3 regions of the Kitasatospora sp. NPDC008050 genome follow, and region 1 is predicted to be linked to each of the others. Evidence: riboswitches for the same ligand, from Rfam matches in the RefSeq annotation. Region 1 holds a riboswitch; each other region holds the start of a gene.
The links. Region 1 has a riboswitch for cyclic di-AMP ahead of ACFZB9_RS31090 (hypothetical protein). Riboswitches for the same ligand answer to the same signal wherever they lie in the genome.
Positions count from the first base shown of each region.

Region 1 (3,239 bases):
CGCTGGGCCCGGTCGGCGCGGAGTACCAGCTGGCGATGGCCTTCCCGGCCGGCTGGACGAGCGCCGGGCGGCGCACGGTGGCGCTGATCGTCAACCGGTCCGGCAGCGACTTCCCGGATGCCGACCTGGAGTCGGCCACCCTGCTGCGGGCCCGCCTCACCCACGGCCTGGAGCGGCTGGCGCCGCCGCGGGTGCCGGTCGCCGACCTCACCGCGCGCGAGGCAGCCGTGCTGGACCTGCTCGCGGACGGCCTGACGGACCAGCAGATCGGTCGTCGCCTCGCGGTCTCCGCCCGCACCGTGGACAAGCACCTGGAACACGCCTACGCCAAGCTGCGGGTGCACAACCGGGTGGCGGCCGCGGCCGCCTGGCGCGCCGCCGGCTGACAGACGGCCTGGGCCCCGGCTGTCGCGCCGGGGCCCAGGCCGTGTCGGGGCCATTTCAGGGCCGCTTCAGGGCCGCTGCGGGGCCGCTTTTCAGCAGCTGAAGTCGACCAGCGAGAAGGACGCGTAGTGGTCGGAGGTGTAGTAGTCCGACCCGTCCTCACCGGTGATGATTCTGCGGGTGCCACGGGTGGGGGCACCCGGAGTGACGACCGTGTACTCGTGGTAGTAGCCGTACGACTCGCTGGGCAGCACGCCCTCGCGGTTCTGGAAGGTCTCGCCGTCCTCGGAGTACGGGAACGGGCCGCCCTGGGCGATCAGGTTCAGGGTGTCGTCCGCCTGGCTCGGCAGCGCCGACTGGCAGATGGAGCCGCTGACGTCCGCGTGGGCGTCGGCGGCGAAGACGGCGGTGGGGGCCAGGGTGAGCATGCTCACGGTGACCACGGCGGCGGCACGCGACTTCAACGCGCGTAGAAGTGTCTGCATGGCAAGCAGTCTGGGGCAGCGTCAGGAAGCCTGGGAAGGTGCTGGGAGCGGGCCGGCAGAGTCTTCATGTCCACGTAACTGAGCGGCGGTCCAGGTGATGCGGCGGCGTCGCTTTTGCGAGGGGTGGGGCTCGTGTGACTCGCCTGACATTGATGATGATCACGTCATCTGCCTACCCTGCTGGCGCCCGCCACCCAGCGGCGGGCCCAGCCTCCGGGACCGCCGAGTCCTGCCTGCCGGTGGCCGGCCCCAGAGCACCGCACCAGGCAGGAGCGGGGGACCCAGGTAGTGCCGCCGTGCCCCCGCCCGCCTGCGCCCGCAGGCCCAGGAAGCACGCCCGGCTAGGGGTGAAGCCGTCACCTGAGACCGGTGCCGGCCGGGCCATCTTGCGGCCCGAACCCGACAGCTCACCTCGTAGGCGTCGCAAGAGGACTCCCCGTGATACGCACGTCCACCCCGCTGCGCCTCGGCGTCGTCGCCGGAGCGCTCGGCCTGCTCGCGGTGCCCGTGGTCGGTCAGGCCGACGCCTGGGCCCGCACGTCCGCCACCACCGCCGTGCCCCAGGTCACCCAGGACCGGCTGACCCCCACCACGGCCACCGCCGGTGCCTCGACCACCGCCGCGCTCACCGTGCACGCCGCCTCCTGCTTCACCGCGAAGACGGTGGGGGTCGGGGTGCGCGACGCCGCCGGGAACAACCTGGACTTCCCCGGGAACCTCGGCAACCAGCAGATCTGCCCGAGCGGGCTCTCGCTGACCACAGGCGCGCGCAGCTTCCCGGCGGGGACGTACCAGATGTTCGGTTTCTTCCAGGACCAGGCGGGTGCCTGGCACAACCTGACCACCCAGACCCTCACGGTCGCGGCGGCCGGCACGTCCACCCCCGCTCCCGCACCCGCACCCGCACCCGCGCCCACCCCGGCCCCCACCCCGACGCCCGTGCCGTCGCCGTCGCCGAGCACCAGTGGTTCACCGGTCGCCGGCAAGGCGCTGACCTGGTCGGACGAGTTCAACGGCCCGCTGGACTCCACCAAGTGGAACGACAGCACCACCACCGCGTACAAGTACGGCAACCACAACCCGGACGACAACAAGCTCGACTGGCTCGACCCGTCCGACGTCTCGGTGGCGAACGGCGTGGCCACCTTCACCGCCCAGCCCTCCGGTCACACCCTGGAGAACGGCAAGCAGGCGTGGACCACCGGCCTGCTCACCACCGAGGGCACCCAGCAGGGCTTCAAGGTGAAGACCGGTGACTACGCCGAGGCCCGGGTGCAGATGCCCTCCGCGCCGGGTGCCTGGCCCGCGCTGTGGACCTGGTCGAACGGCGGCAGCGAGATCGACTCGTTCGAGTACCACCCGGACAACCCGAACCTGCTGGAGCTGACCAACCACGTCAACCCGGCGCACGACTACCTGACCGACGCCACCGACGTGAAGCCCGGCCAGTGGGTCACCATCGGCACCTACTACGGCGCCAACTCCGTCGACTGGTACGTGAACGGGGTCAAGGTCTACTCGGACAACACCGGGGTCGGGGCCAACTGGTCCGCCAGCCTGATCCTCAACCTGTCGATCAGCGCCGGTCAGTACCACCCCGCCCCGAGCGGCTCCACCCCGATCACCTTCGCGGCGGACTACGTGCGGGTCTACCGCTAGACGCCGGCCTCCTGGCCGTGGACGGCGGCCTAGGCCTCGACGCCGGCCTCCTGGCCGTGGACGGCGGAGAGCGGGGCGGCCAACTCCTCCAGGGAGAGCCGCTCCGCTCGGACGCCGATCGCCGCCTCCACCAGCCCGGCGGCCACCATCAGCGAGGCGCCGATGCAGAAGGCGAGCGTGGTGTCGGCGGGTTTGCCGCTGTTCACCAGGCCGTTGAAGAGCAGCGGGCCGGTGATGCCGCCCAGCGCCGTGCCCACCGCGTAGAAGAACGCGATGCACAGCGCCCGCACCTCCAGCGGGAAGACCTCGCTCACCGTCAGGTAGGCGGCGCTGGCGCCGGCCGAGGCGAAGAACAGCACGCCCACCCAACAGGCCGTCATGGTACTGGCGTTGAGCAGACCCTGCTGGAAGAGCGCGGCCGTGCCGAAGAGCAGCACCCCCGACAGCACATACGTTCCGGCGATCATCGGCTTGCGGCCGACGCTGTCGAAGAGGTGACCGAGCAGCAGCGGGCCGCAGAAGTTCCCCACCGCGATCACGGCGAAGTAGTAGCCGGTGTCGCCCTGCGCGACGTTGAAGTAGGTCGTCAGGATCACGGCGTAGCCGAAGGTGACCGAGTTGTAGAGGAAGGCCTGGCCGACGAAGAGCGACAGGCCCAGTGCGGTGCGCTTGGGATAGCTGCGGAAGACCGTGCGGGCCACCGTGGTGGAG
Region 1 covers NZ_JBIBIJ010000021.1:20,371-23,609, forward strand. The annotation lists gene ACFZB9_RS31080 (response regulator transcription factor) at 1-386, shown strand, start outside; gene ACFZB9_RS31085 (ribonuclease domain-containing protein) at 477-869, opposite strand; cyclic di-AMP (ydaO/yuaA leader) riboswitch at 1,115-1,304, shown strand; gene ACFZB9_RS31090 (hypothetical protein) at 1,308-2,528, shown strand; gene ACFZB9_RS31095 (MFS transporter) at 2,558-3,239, opposite strand, start outside.

Region 2 (3,239 bases), on a different contig from region 1:
GTCCAGGGCGGTGGCCAGGTCCTCGGCGACCCCGACCCGGGGGTCGGCGATCAGCAGGCCGGCGGCGCCCGCCGCGGCGAACCGACGGGCCGGCCCGTCGCCGTCGCCGCCGTTGAGTACCGCGATAACCACCACTGCCCCGGCTACCCGCATGGCCTGCTCCTCCCTGGGGGCACCGCCGCACTGCGGGGCCCACCACCACGTATCGGAGGATCGTAGGCTCCAGCTGACCCTCCGCAACAGGGATTACCCGCCAGGTGACCAGACTCACTCCTCCCGGGGACCGGATACGGTCAGAACATGTCCGACCAGCCTGATTCGCCCCCGCCCACCCTCTTCACCTGGGAGTTCGCGGCCGACCCCTACCCGGCGTACGCCTGGCTGCGGGAACACGCGCCGGTGCACCGCACCACCCTGCCGAGCGGGGTTGACGCCTGGCTGGTCACCCGATATGTGGACGCCCGGCAGGCGCTGGCCGACGCCCGGCTCTCCAAGAACCCGGCGCACCACAGTGAGCAGGCGCACCGCACGGGACGGGTGGGGATCCCGGGGGAGCGTCAGGCGGACCTGATGACGCACCTGCTGAACATCGACCCGCCCGACCACACCCGGCTGCGCCGGCTGGTCTCCAAGGCCTTCACCCCGCGTACGGTGGCCGAGTTCGAGCCCCGGGTGCAGCAGCTGACGGACCGGCTGATCGACGGCTTCGCGGCGCGTGGCTCGGCCGACCTGATCCACGAGTTCGCCTTCCCGCTGCCGATCTACGCGATCTGCGATCTGCTCGGCGTGCCGGCCGAGGACCAGGACGACTTCCGGGACTGGGCCGGGATGATGATCCGACATGGCGGCGGCCCGCGCGGCGGCGTGGCGCGCGCGGTCAAGCGGATGCGGACCTACCTGGCGGAGCTGATCCACCGTAAGCGGGCCGACCTCGGGGACGACCTGATCTCGGGGCTGATCCGGGCCGGCGACCACGGCGAGCACCTCACCGAGAACGAGGCCGCGGCGATGGCGTTCATCCTGCTCTTCGCGGGGTTCGAGACCACCGTCAACCTGATCGGCAACGGCCTGTACTCGCTGATGAACCAGTCGCTGCAGCGGGCCCGGCTGCAGGAGTCCATCGTGCGCGGCGAGAGCGAGCTGCTGGCCACCGGCATCGAGGAGTTGCTGCGCTTCGACGGCCCGGTGGAGCTGGCCACCTGGCGGTTCGCCACCGCACCGCTGACCATCGGCGGGGTGGAGATCCCGGTGGGGGACCCGGTGTTGGTGGTGCTCGCGGCGGCCGACCGGGACCCGGCCAGGTTCGACCGCCCGGACACCCTGGACCTGGCCCGCCGGGACAACCCGCACCTCGGCTTCGGACACGGCATCCACTACTGCATCGGCGCGCCGCTGGCCCGACTTGAGGGCCAGCGTGCGCTGGCCACCCTGCTGACCCGGCTGCCCGACCTCCAGCTGGCCGCGGACCCGGCCGAACTGCGCTGGCGTGGCGGTCTGATCATGCGTGGCCTGCGCGAACTCCCTGTTTCGTTTACGCCCGAGTTGTCGGGCAAGTGACGGAACGGCAGTTCTGACGGCGTGTCGAAGACCGTTCTCCTGTGCGGTTTGAATGCCCATCAATCCGGACAAACAAGACCTGTTGGTAGGCGATCGACCGCACTCCGTAATTTTGATGTGATGTACGCGATATGAGCTTGTGATCGGTCCGTCAATCTGCTTACCCTCCCTGGAGTTCGCTGCTGCGAACCCCGAAGCGCGGAACGCCGAGTCCTGCCCGCCGCGCTGCCGGGACACCGACCGACACCCGGGCAGGGGCGGGGGACCCAGGATTTTCTGCCGTCTCCCACGGCTAGGGGTGAAGCCGCGTCAGCGGCCGGGCCAACCTCACGGGCCCGAACCCGACAGCTCACCTCGCAGGCGTGCGGAGAGGGATAGCTTCATGCTGCTCACTGGCAACGGCCGGCACCGCCGTCGTACCCAGACCGAGAAGGCGATCGCCGCGGCCGGCGTCGCCGGTGTCGGTCTGGCGGTCCCGCTGCTCACCGCGACCAGCGCACACGCTGCTCCGGTCTCGGTCTGGGACCAGGTCGCCAACTGCGAGAGCACCAACAACTGGTCGATCGACACCCACAACGGTTTCTACGGCGGCCTGCAGTTCACCTCCTCGACCTGGGCCGCCTACGGCGGCACCCAGTACGCCGCGCAGGCCAACCAGGCCAGCAAGGCCCAGCAGATCTCGGTCGCCGAGCGGGTGCTGGCGGACCAGGGCCCGGGTGCCTGGCCGGTCTGCTCGGTCAAGGCCGGGCTGAGCAAGGGCGGGGCGCCGGCCGGCGTCGACGCGAGCGCCGACTCGGGCGCCGCCCAGCAGCAGAGCGCGTCGCAGGCGCAGCCGACGGCCCAGCAGTCGAAGCCGCAGGCCCAGCAGCAGACGCAGCCTCAGCAGTCGGCCACCCCGAGCTTCCCGGGCCAGGCCGGCTGGGACGCGGGCGGCAAGGTGTTCTGGTACGAGAAGGACGGCGGCTGGTACTGGACCAGCCACCAGAGCGTCTACAACCAGTTCGCCGCCCCGGCCCAGGCGCCCGTCCAGGTCCAGACCCCCGTCCAGGTGCCGGCCCAGGCCCCGGCCGCCGCCGCGCCCACCGCGCAGACCGGTGCCCCGGCGGGTCACGGCTACACCGTGCAGGCCGGTGACACCCTCTCCACCATCGCCCAGGCCCAGCACCTGAGCGGCGGCTGGCAGCAGCTCTACCAGGCCAACCACTCGACGGTGGGCGGCGATCCGAACCTGATCATGCCGGGCCAGCAGCTGCGCTTCGGCTGACGAACCGTGCGCGGGGCGCCCCGGGCGACGGCCCGGGCGACGCCCCGCGCGCTTTCGGGTGAACTACTCGTGGGTACCGGAGCCACACCGTGAGACGGGACCCAGGCCTGGATGGCCCCGGGGGCCGGTGCGGTTAGGCTCTGGTCGTAACGACTCCGTTCCACGTCCGCAGGACCGCTTCCGCCTAGGAGATGCCTCGTGCCGTCCATTGATGTCGTCGTCGCCCGTGAGATTCTCGACTCGCGCGGCAACCCCACGGTCGAGGTCGAGGTCGGCCTCGACGACGGCAGCACCGGCCGTGCCGCTGTCCCGTCCGGCGCCTCCACCGGCGCGTTCGAGGCGCTGGAGCTGCGCGACGGTGACAAGAACCGCTACTTCGGCAAGGGCGTGGAGAAGGCCGTCCTCGCCGTCATCGAGC
Region 2 covers NZ_JBIBIJ010000002.1:361,390-364,628, forward strand. The annotation lists gene ACFZB9_RS05075 (hypothetical protein) at 1-153, opposite strand, end outside; gene ACFZB9_RS05080 (cytochrome P450) at 301-1,557, shown strand; cyclic di-AMP (ydaO/yuaA leader) riboswitch at 1,786-1,934, shown strand; gene ACFZB9_RS05085 (transglycosylase family protein) at 1,940-2,821, shown strand; gene eno (phosphopyruvate hydratase) at 3,020-3,239, shown strand, end outside.
Region 2: it holds a riboswitch for cyclic di-AMP, as region 1 does, so the genes downstream of both, ACFZB9_RS05085 (transglycosylase family protein) here and ACFZB9_RS31090 (hypothetical protein) in region 1, are expected to answer to the same signal.

Region 3 (3,239 bases), on a different contig from region 1:
CGACCTTGGCCCGCAGCGCGACACCGGCCAGGGTCAGGGCGTCGGGGCCCTCGTCGTCGATCAGGCCGAGCGCGTGGTCGACGACGAGGTCGGGGGTCAGTCCGGCGCGGGGCATCAGGCAACCTCGGTGAAGAAGGGGAGCAGGGCGGCGGCGGTGGCCTCGGGGTGGTCCGTCATCGAGTAGTGCCCGGCGCCGTCGATCATCACCTTACGGGCCTTGAGCGCGGCCGCCTGGCGGTCCGCGACCAGCTCCGGGTCGGTGAAGTCGGGGTCCTTGGCGCCCATCACCACCAGCGCCGGGCAGCGCACGCCCTCGGTCCAGCCGACCGGCGCCGAGTTGCCCCGGGCGTAGCCGCGGGTGGCCTGCTTGCGGCCGGGCGTGCGCGCCGCCCGGACCTGGCGGGCGATGTACTCGGCGTGGTCGGCGGGCTTGGTGGTCGGGAACGCGATCCTGTTCAGGTAGAAGCCCCAGAACCTCGGGAAGGCGATCACCGCGCTGCCCATCACCTGGACCATCGCCCGCTTCAGCGCGCCGGCCTCGGGCTGCTCGACGAAGGCGTTCAGCAGGACGATGCCGGCCACCTTCTCGGGGGCGGTGGTGGCGGCCTTGAGCACGGTGGCGCCGGTGTAGGAGTGGCCGACCAGGACGGCCCGCCCGATGCCCAGGTGGTCGAGGAGCGCGATGACGTCCCCGGCGATCGCGGCGGGGGAGTAGTCGTCCCAGGCCAGGGAGGACTCGCCGAGGCCGCGCAGGTCCATGGTGATCACGCGGCGGCCGGCGGCGAGCAGCAGCGGGCGCAGGTAGCGGAAGCTGGCGCGCGGCTCCAGCATGCCGGGCAGCAGCACCACGGGGGTGACGTCCTCGCCGGGGGTACCGGCGCCGGATGCGTCGGCGCCGGACGTGTCGGCGCCGGACGTGTCGTCGAACGCGATGGTGCCGCCGGGGAGCTGGAGGTACTGGGTCTGCGGGGTGGTGGTGGCGTTCACGGCGGCCTCCTGGCCTGACGAACGGTGGGTGCCGGCGGCCTGCCGACACCCACAAAGCTATGGCTAATAGCCGTAGCCGTCAACCCCGCGCGAGACCTCTCTCCGTCAGCCCCCCGCGGCCCCCTACAGCCCTTCGGCCCGGAACGGATCATGCTCGGCGAGCAGCTTCTCCAGCCGGGCCTGGTCGACCCGGGTGACAATCTCGCCGGCCTCCTGCCGGTCCCGGATCACCTTGGCGAGCGTGAAGGCGGAAGTCAGTGCGTAGAGCAGGCCGACCGCGAGGAATGCCCGCATCCAGGAACTGACGGGCAGGTAGGCGATGCCCACGGCGAGGCCGCCGGTGGAGAGCGCGAAGGAGAGGATCGCCTGCAGGTAATAGGCGGACGTGGTCCGCGGTTGAACCGTGGAAGTCATGCCTGAAGGATGGCCAACTTCCGTGCCGCGCACCTGAGTACGACTACTCAGATCGGGCCCGGGCGGCGCTGTGCATGACGGGAACATGACGTCATGGGAATGTGCCCGTTCGATCGGAGCGGCTTGGAATCGCGCGCTCCTGGGATTAACGTTTGATAACGCAGCGCGGTCGGCAACGCCGTACCCGAAACGGCACCGTGCGCCGTCGCCTAATCCACGGACCAGCCTTCGGGTTGGGCCGGGAGCCGGGGAACCACGTTCCTTGGGGTGAATCGGATCGTCTTGGGCCGGATCGGTCCAGGTCGGACCGTAGGAGACCTTCCTGCTCCGAACCCGTCAGCTAACCCGGTAGGCGCGAGGGAAGGAAAGGAGCGCGCCCCCGTGGCGTTGTCGCACTCCCCGGAGAGCCACACCGAATCGGGCACCACCGGCCTGCTCGACCACCCCGGCGCGCCGGCGGACCCCGCCCGGCCGAAGGTGCCCCGGCAGGCCCGCGCCGGCGCTCCCTCCGCGAGCCTGCGGCTGGGCGGCGCCCCGACCATGGTCACCGCGATGGCCGCCGCGCTCGGCGCCACCGGTCTGTCGGCCACCGCCGCGGCCGCCGCCACCCCGGCCCCCGCGCCCGCCCCCGCGCTCACCGTCCCCGACCACGGGGCCCAGGCGCAGTCCGACGGCGCCGCGGACCCCGGCCTCGCGCTCGCCGCCCGGATCCAGCAGCAGGCCGACCAGCGCACCGCCGCCGAGGAGGCCGCCCGGCTGGAAGCCGCCAACGAGGCCGCCGCCAAGCGCGCGGCCCAGGCCGAGGCGGCCGCCCGGGCCGAGGCCGAGCACCTGGCCGGACAGCAGCGGGCCGGACAGCAGCGGGCCGAGCAGGAGCGGGCCGAACAGCAGCAGGCCGCCCGGGCCCAGGCCGCGGCAGCCGCCCAGGCCGAGCAGGAGCACGCGGCCGCGCAGGCCGCAGCCGAGCAGGCCAAGGCCGCGGCCGAGCCGATCGCCGCCCGCCTGCCGCTCGCCAAGTACACGGTGGCCGCGTCCGGTTCGCCGTGGGCCGCGCTGCAGACCGGCCTGGACTTCGTCGCCGCCGTCGGCACCCCGGTCGGCGCGGTCAGCGGCGGCACCGTCAGCTCGGCCGGCTGGTCCGGCGCCTACGGCTACCGGGTCGTCCAGACCCTGCCGGACGGCACCGAGCTCTGGTACTGCCATCTGGCCTCGATCGCCGTGACCGCCGGCCAGGTCGCCCCCGGCACGGTGCTCGGCACGGTCGGCGCGACCGGCGCCGCCCCGAGCCTTCGCCCGGGCGCTGCTCCCATCGGCCCGCACCTGCGCCTGGAGGTCCGCCCGGGCGGCGGCGCCCCGGTCGACCCGGCCGCCTGGCTGGCCGCCCACGGCGCCACCGTCCGAGCCGTCACCGTCTGAGCCGTCGCTGTCCGAGCCGTCACTGTCTGGGCCGTCACTGTCCGACTGGGCCAGGCGCAGTGCCCGGCCGGGTGGGCGCTACGCCTGCGCCTCGTCGTCCGTCCACAGTCCGAGGTCGGGCAGGTCCACCAGCCCGCGCCGCACGATGTAGCCGTCCACCTCCGCCGCGCCCGGCTCCGGCGCCAGGTCCTGGTACTCCGTCAGCAGCAGCTCCGGCAGTGCGGGCACGGTCCACTCGCCGAGCAGTCGCAGCGCCTCGGCCTGCACGGCCACCTCGAAGGCCGGGAAGTCGCCGGAGAGTTCGGCCGGCATCGGCAGGCCCAGCGCGTTGAGCCCGGCCAGGTTGCGGTAGCTGCGCTGCATCAGGCGGTTCTCCACCAGCAGCCGCGCCCCGTCGGTGGCCATCCCGATCGACAGCAGCA
Region 3 covers NZ_JBIBIJ010000019.1:168,112-171,350, forward strand. The annotation lists gene ACFZB9_RS30200 (TetR-like C-terminal domain-containing protein) at 1-115, opposite strand, end outside; gene ACFZB9_RS30205 (alpha/beta fold hydrolase) at 115-987, opposite strand; gene ACFZB9_RS30210 (YiaA/YiaB family inner membrane protein) at 1,111-1,401, opposite strand; cyclic di-AMP (ydaO/yuaA leader) riboswitch at 1,598-1,771, shown strand; gene ACFZB9_RS30215 (M23 family metallopeptidase) at 1,783-2,817, shown strand; gene ACFZB9_RS30220 (hypothetical protein) at 2,896-3,239, opposite strand, start outside.
Region 3: it holds a riboswitch for cyclic di-AMP, as region 1 does, so the genes downstream of both, ACFZB9_RS30215 (M23 family metallopeptidase) here and ACFZB9_RS31090 (hypothetical protein) in region 1, are expected to answer to the same signal.